Sediminicoccus rosea: one gene and its partner. The protein of the gene in region 1 binds, or shares a complex with, the protein of each later gene. Links are inferred from orthologs where the notes say so. Each region holds a gene or a part of one and is shown in the gene's direction. Other genes may lie near its edges. The genes, in order: secY and secG.

Region 1 (3,120 bases):
CACGCCCGCGGTGCGCGGCATGATCCGCAAGGTGGCGCATCTCATCAAGGTGGAGGGCTGATCGCGGCAACGCGGTCATTCCTTCAAAGGACATGGTCATGAAGCTCAACGAATTGCGTGACAACGAGGGCGCGCGGCCGAAGTTCAAGCGCGTCGGTCGCGGCATCGGCTCCGGCAAGGGCAAGACCTCCGGCCGTGGCGTGAAGGGCCAGAAGGCCCGCACGGGCGTCTCGCTGAACGGCTTCGAGGGTGGTCAGCTGCCGATCTATCGGCGTCTGCCCAAGCGCGGGTTCAAGAACATCTTCCGCCTGGAATACACGGCGCTGAACATCGGCACGCTGGACAAGGCGATCGCGGAGGGCAAGCTCTCCGCCGATGCCGAGATCACCGAGGCCGCGCTGCGCGAGGCCGGCATCGTGCGCCAGGGCAAGAAGTTCGCGGGCGTGCGCCTGCTGGGCCATGGCGAGATCAAGCGTGCGGTGAAGATCTCCGTCTCCGGTGCTTCGGCGGCCGCCATCGCGGCGGTCGAGGCGGCGGGCGGCACGGTCACGCTGCCTGTGGCGGAAGCCGCGGCGGAGTGATCCGCCGGCTTTCGCCAGGCGGCATGGACAGGTCTCAGGAGGTTTAGGGCATGGCGTCGGCCACGGATCAGCTCGCGAACAGCCTGAATTTCGGCGTGCTTTCGAAAGCGACCGAGCTGAAGAACCGCATCTGGTTCACGCTCGGCGCCCTCATCGTCTATCGGCTCGGCACCTATATCCCGGTGCCGGGGGTGGATGCGGCGGTCATGGGCGAGATGCTGCGCCAGCACGGCGGCGGCATTCTCGGCATGTTCGACATGTTCACGGGCGGTGCGCTGGGCCGGATGACGGTCTTTGCGCTGAACATCATGCCCTACATCTCGGCCTCGATCATCGTCCAGCTGATGACGGCGGCGATTCCCTCCTGGGAAGCGCTGAAGAAGGAAGGCGAGAGCGGGCGCAAGAAGCTCAACCAGTACACGCGCTACCTCACGCTGGTGATCGCCATCGTGCAGGCCTATGGCATTTCCGTCGGTCTGGAGGGGATTCGCGGCACGACGGGCTCCGCCGTGGCGGATCCGGGCATGGCCTTCCGCATCTCCTGCGTGATCACGCTGGTGGGCGGCACCATGTTCCTCATGTGGCTGGGCGAGCAGATCACCGCCCGCGGCGTGGGCAATGGCATCTCGCTCATCATCTTCGCCGGCATCGTGGCGAACCTGCCCTCGGCGCTGGTCTCCACGCTGGAGCTTGGCCGGACGGGCGCGCTCTCCACTTTCTTCATCATCTTCTTCCTGCTGGCGGCGCTGGGCACCATCGCCCTCGTGGTCTTCATGGAGCGCGCCCAGCGGCGCATTCCCGTGCAGTATCCGAAGCGCCAGGTCGGCAACCGCATGTTCGGCGGCGAGAACACCCATCTGCCGCTCAAGCTGAACACGGCGGGCGTCATTCCGCCGATTTTTGCCTCCTCGCTGCTGCTGCTGCCGGCCACGATCGCGGGCTTCAGCACGGACCGGACGGCGGACACCTGGCTGCAGAGCATGGCGAACCTGCTCGCCCATGGTCAGCCCCTCTACATGGGGCTCTACATGGCGCTGATCGTGTTCTTCGCCTTCTTCTACACCGCCGTGGTGTTCAACCCGACGGAGACGGCCGAGAACCTGAAGAAGTATGGCGGCTTCGTGCCCGGCATCCGCCCCGGCCAGCACACGGCGGATTATCTGGACCGCGTGCTGACCCGGCTGACGGTGGTGGGCGCCATCTACCTCTGCATCGTCTGCATCATCCCCGAGATCCTGATCTCGAACTATGGCGTCCCCTTCTACTTCGGGGGCACCTCGCTGCTCATCATCGTGACCGTCACGATGGACACGGTGGCACAGGTGCAGTCACATCTCTTCGCCCACCAGTACGAGGGCCTGATCAAGAAAGCCCGGTTGGGCGGTCGCGGCCCCAGGCCGCGGTAGGGAGAGACGCATGAACCTCATCCTCCTCGGCCCCCCCGGTGCCGGCAAGGGAACGCAGGCGAAGCTCCTGGAGCAGCGCTTCGGCCTGGTGCAGGTCTCGACCGGCGACATGCTGCGGGCCGAGGTGAAGTCGGGCTCCGCCATCGGGCTCGAGGCCAAGGCGATCATGGAACGCGGCGCGCTGGTGCCCGACTCGATCATCACCGCGATGATCGCCTCGCGCGTGAAGCAGCCGGATGCCGCCAAGGGCTTCATCCTGGACGGCTTCCCGCGCACCGCGCCCCAGGCGGCCGCGCTGGATGAGATGCTGCGCGAGAATGGCATGGTCCTCGACCATGTCATCGAGCTGAAGGTGGATGACGCGGCCCTGGTGGAGCGGATTTCCGGCCGTTTCACCTGCGCGAGCTGCGGCGAGGGCTATCACGACAAGTTCAAGCAGCCCAAGGTGGCCGGCGTCTGCGATGCCTGCGGCGGGACCGAGTTTACCCGGCGCGCGGATGACAAGGCAGAGACGGTGGGCGCGCGGCTCGCGGCCTATCACAGCCAGACGGCGCCGCTGCTTCCCTATTATGCCGCGCAGGGCAAGCTGCGCAGCGTGGATGGCATGGCGGACATGTCCGACGTGACCATCGCTTTGACGAGGATTCTTTCGCCGACGGCTTGACGCGGGGACAGCCTTGGTTCTATGTGCGCGCCTCTCACGGGCGCGGCGTGTCTCCAGGGCACTCTTCGGCCGCGTTTTGTTTTGCCTGTCCAGTCTAGGCGCGGTTCGCCAGGGCAGGGTGTCGGGGTTTGAAAATTTCGCCGTAAGGCCGGGCATCCGGAACCGCGGTAACCATTGGACGGGCCCTCCCGGGGGCCACAGGAGCTTGAACGTGGCGCGTATCGCTGGCGTGAACATCCCCACCAACAAGCGCGTGGTGATTTCGCTGCGCTATATCTACGGCATCGGCCCGCAGAACGCGGTCGCGATCTGTGAGCAGGTGGGGATTCCGGCCGAGCGCCGCGTGAACCAGCTGACCGACGAAGAGATCGTGAAGCTGCGCGAGGTGATCGACCGCGACTACCGTGTGGAGGGTGACCTCCGCCGCGAAGTGGCGATGAACATCAAGCGCCTCATGGATATGGCCTGC
Region 2 (3,189 bases), 1.6 Mb from region 1 along the record:
ATGCCATGGCCGAAATGGCCCTCGACGGTGGTGACCGGCACGCCATCGGCGCGCAGCGCGGCGAGGCGGCGCTCCAGCGCCTGCGGGCTGCGGGTGCGGAAGGCGGCATGGCCAAGGCCGGAGGTGCGGGCCGCGGTGAGTTGCAGGGAAAAGGTCTCGTAATCGTCCCAGCCGCGCAGGAAGACGCTGTCGCCCTGTGTGCCACTGACGGTCATGCCCAGGATGTCGCGAAAAAAGCCGAGGCTCTCCTGAGGCTTTGGCGTCAGCAGCTCGACATGGCCGAGATGCGCCACATCCAGGATGGGTTCGGCCGTTTCCAATGCTTCTCTCCCTCGACGCCTCGCTTCTAGCCGGGGGCGGGCTTGGCTGTCTTATGGATTTTGCGACGCGAGCTATTCTCTTCACGGATAGGTGAGAGACCCTGTGCCGCGATCTCTCCCAGGTGCCCGCGCAGGGCGGCGACGAAGGCCTGCCCGGCCTCGGGCAGGGGGCGGTCGGGTGGCAGGATCAGGCCGGCGGGGCGGGGTGGGGCGTCCTCATCCAGCGGCAGGACGCGGAGCGCGCCGCGCAGCAGGTCCCCCACCATCATCAGCCGGGGCATGACGGCCACCATGTCGCTGGCGAGCAGCATTTCCCGGATGAAGCCGTAGCTGCTGGAGCGCAGCGGTGCCTCGGTGGTGAGGCCCAGCGCCGCGAGCCGCTCGTCGATCTCCTGGCCCACGCGCTGGCTGACCGTGGGCAGGATCAGCTCGCAGCCCGCCAGCGCCGCTCGCGTCACCGGACCTGCGAAGAGCGGGTGGCCGCTGCGGGCCAGGAAGGAGATCGGCTCCTCCCACAGCGCCTCGCGCAGGAAACCATCCGGGGCGGGGGCCGGGTAGAGGCGGCCGAGGATGAGGTCGATCTCGCCGGCGGCCAGCAGGGGCAGCAGCTCCTCCATGCGGCCCTGCTGCAGGCGCAGCTGGATGTCCGGTCGGCCTTGTTTCAGCCGGATCAGCGCCCCCGGCAGCACGCCGACAGCCGCCACGGGCAGCACGCCCACCGCGAGCTGGGCGCCGGCCAGGTGGTCCAGCGCCTCCTCCGCGCGGTGCAGCTCGGCCAGGACGCGGCGGGCCAGGCGGGTGATGACGAGGCCGGCCTCGGTGGGCTTCACGCCGCGGGCGTGGCGGGTGAAGAGGCGGGCGCCGATCACTTGCTCCGCCTCCTGCAGGCTGCGGGTGAGGGCGGGCTGGCCGAGGCCGAGGCGCGTCGCGGCGCGCAGCAGGCTGCCCTGCGCCTCGATGGCGTCGATCACGCGCAGCCATTGCAGCTTCAGGCGGCGGTCGAGGTGGCGGCGCATGCCATACAGCTATCAAGAATCCGCATGGCCGGCCAGGGCGCGGCGCATCCGTGCTAGCCATCCGGCCCGGGGCGGGCTATGCGGAGCGCCATCATGTCCACCATCCTCACCATCATCTTCCTGCTGGTCACCCTGGCGCTGATCGGGGTCATCCTCGTGCAGCGCAGCGAGGGCGGCGGCCTTGGCATTGGCTCCTCGCAGGGCATGGGCTCCTTCATGGGCGGGCGCGGCACGGCCAACCTGCTGACGCGCACCACGGCCATCCTCGGCACCATCTTCTTCGTGCTGGCGCTGATCCTGGCCCTGCTGGACCGCGGCACCGCGGTGAACCGCTCGATCCTCGACGCGCCCGCGCCGGTGATCGCGCCGACCGCGCCCGCGCTGCCCGCCGTTCCCACGAACTGAAGTCCCGGCCGCCAAGGGGGGTGTGACAGCGCCACGGAAGTGGCTATGGAGACCTCCCATGGCACGGTTCGTATTCATCACCGGTGGCGTGGTTTCCTCGCTTGGCAAGGGCATCGCGGCAGCGTCCCTTGGCGCACTCCTGCAGGCCCGCGGCTACCGCGTCCGGCTCAGGAAGCTTGACCCGTATCTCAACGTGGATCCGGGCACGATGTCGCCCTACCAGCATGGCGAGGTCTTCGTGACCGATGACGGGGCCGAGACCGACCTCGACCTCGGCCATTATGAGCGCTTCACAGGCGTCCATGCCAGCAAGGCGGACAACTGGACCACGGGCCGCCTCTATTCCGAGGTGATCGCGAAGGAGCGCCGTGGCGACTACCTGGGCGCCACCGTGCAGGTCATTCCGCACATCACGGACGCGATCAAGGAAGCCGTCGTCACCGGCACCGACGAGTATGACTTCGTCCTCGTCGAGGTTGGCGGCACGGTCGGCGACATCGAGTCGCTGCCTTTCCTTGAGGCCATCCGCCAGCTCGCGAACGAGTTGGGGCCAACGCGCAGCCTCTTCGTCCACCTCACGCTCGTGCCCTACATCCCCTCGGCCGGCGAGCTGAAGACCAAGCCGACGCAGCATTCGGTGAAGGAACTGCTGGGCGTCGGCATCCAGCCGCAGATCCTGCTCTGCCGCTGTGACCGCCCGATCCCGGAGAATGAGCGCCGCAAGATCGCGCTTTTCTGCAACGTCCGGCCCGAGAGCGTTATCCCGGCCTATGACGCCTCCAGCATCTACGCCGTGCCCGGCAGCTACCACCGCGAGGGGCTGGACCGCGAGGTGCTGCGCCACTTCAACCTGTCGATCTACGGCGAGCCCGACCTCACCGCCTGGGAGCAGGTGGTGCAGCGCATCACCGCGCCGGAAGGCGAGGTGACCATTGCCGTGGTCGGCAAGTACACCGGCCTGCTCGACGCCTATAAGTCGCTGAACGAGGCGCTGGCCCATGGCGGCATCGCGCACAACATGCGCGTAAAGCTCGACTGGGTGGACAGCGAGATTTTCGAACGCGAGGCGGGCGAGGTGATGCGCCGGCTGGATGGTGTGCACGGCATCCTTGTCCCCGGCGGCTTCGGCGAGCGTGGGACGGGCGGCAAGATCCAGGCGGTGCGCTTCGCGCGCGAGAAGAAGATCCCCTTCCTCGGCATCTGCTTCGGCATGCAGATGGCAGTGATCGAGGCGGCGCGGAACCTGCTCCAGATCCCCGCCGCCTCCAGCACCGAATTCGGCCCCTGCGCCGAGCCGGTCGTGGGCCTGATGACCGAGTGGGTGCGCGGCAACGAGCGCGAGCAGCGCGACGCCAGCGGTGACCTCGGCGGCACCATGCGCCTCGGGGCCTATCCTGCGCTCCTCGCGCAGGATTCGCTGGTCAGCAGCGTCTATGGCGCGAGCCGCA

What was found.
Region 2: the proteins of secY (region 1) and secG are in contact, whole or in part, in a crystal structure (PDB 5AWW), measured with the Thermus thermophilus proteins. The link is inferred for Sediminicoccus rosea from one-to-one orthologs. Residues at the interface, in WP_096411648.1 of Thermus thermophilus: Leu14, Gln16, Arg17, Phe20, Ile34, Pro35, Pro37, Ile72, Arg108, Arg109, Asn112, Gln113, Arg116, Ile117, Ile120, Pro145, Gly146, Trp147, Phe152, Phe155, Val156, Val159, Thr160, Val162, Ala163, Gly164, Ala166, Leu167, Trp170, Glu173; in WP_223903268.1 of Thermus thermophilus: Tyr5, Ile9, Tyr12, Leu13, Ala16, Leu19, Val20, Val23, Leu24, Gln26, Glu27, Pro28, Gln30, Gly31, Ala32, Asp34, Leu35, Met36, Gly37, Gly38, Ser39, Ala40, Asp41, Leu42, Phe43, Ala45, Arg46, Val48, Tyr53, Thr56.

What each region holds. Positions count from the first base shown.
Region 1 is NZ_CP137852.1:1,670,232-1,673,351, forward strand. What follows is about bases 1-2,809. They hold secY (preprotein translocase subunit SecY), read left to right. Parts: upstream 1-631; coding sequence 632-1,987; downstream 1,988-2,809. Other genes in these bases: rpmD (50S ribosomal protein L30), read left to right, coding at 1-61; rplO (50S ribosomal protein L15), read left to right, coding at 99-581; R9Z33_RS08025 (adenylate kinase), read left to right, coding at 1,998-2,651. In the rest of the region: rpsM (30S ribosomal protein S13), read left to right, coding at 2,863-3,120. UniProt on the Bacillus subtilis protein: The central subunit of the protein translocation channel SecYEG. Consists of two halves formed by TMs 1-5 and 6-10.
Region 2 is NZ_CP137852.1:3,265,091-3,268,279, reverse strand. The notes cover bases 208-3,085. They hold secG (preprotein translocase subunit SecG), read left to right. Parts: upstream 208-1,429; coding sequence 1,430-1,741; downstream 1,742-3,085. Other genes in these bases: R9Z33_RS15785 (CTP synthase), read left to right, coding at 1,800-3,085; R9Z33_RS15795 (LysR substrate-binding domain-containing protein), read right to left, coding at 347-1,336; R9Z33_RS15800 (VOC family protein), read right to left, coding at 208-320. In the rest of the region: more of R9Z33_RS15800, read right to left, coding at 1-207; more of R9Z33_RS15785, read left to right, coding at 3,086-3,189. UniProt on the Bacillus subtilis protein: Involved in protein export. Participates in an early event of protein translocation.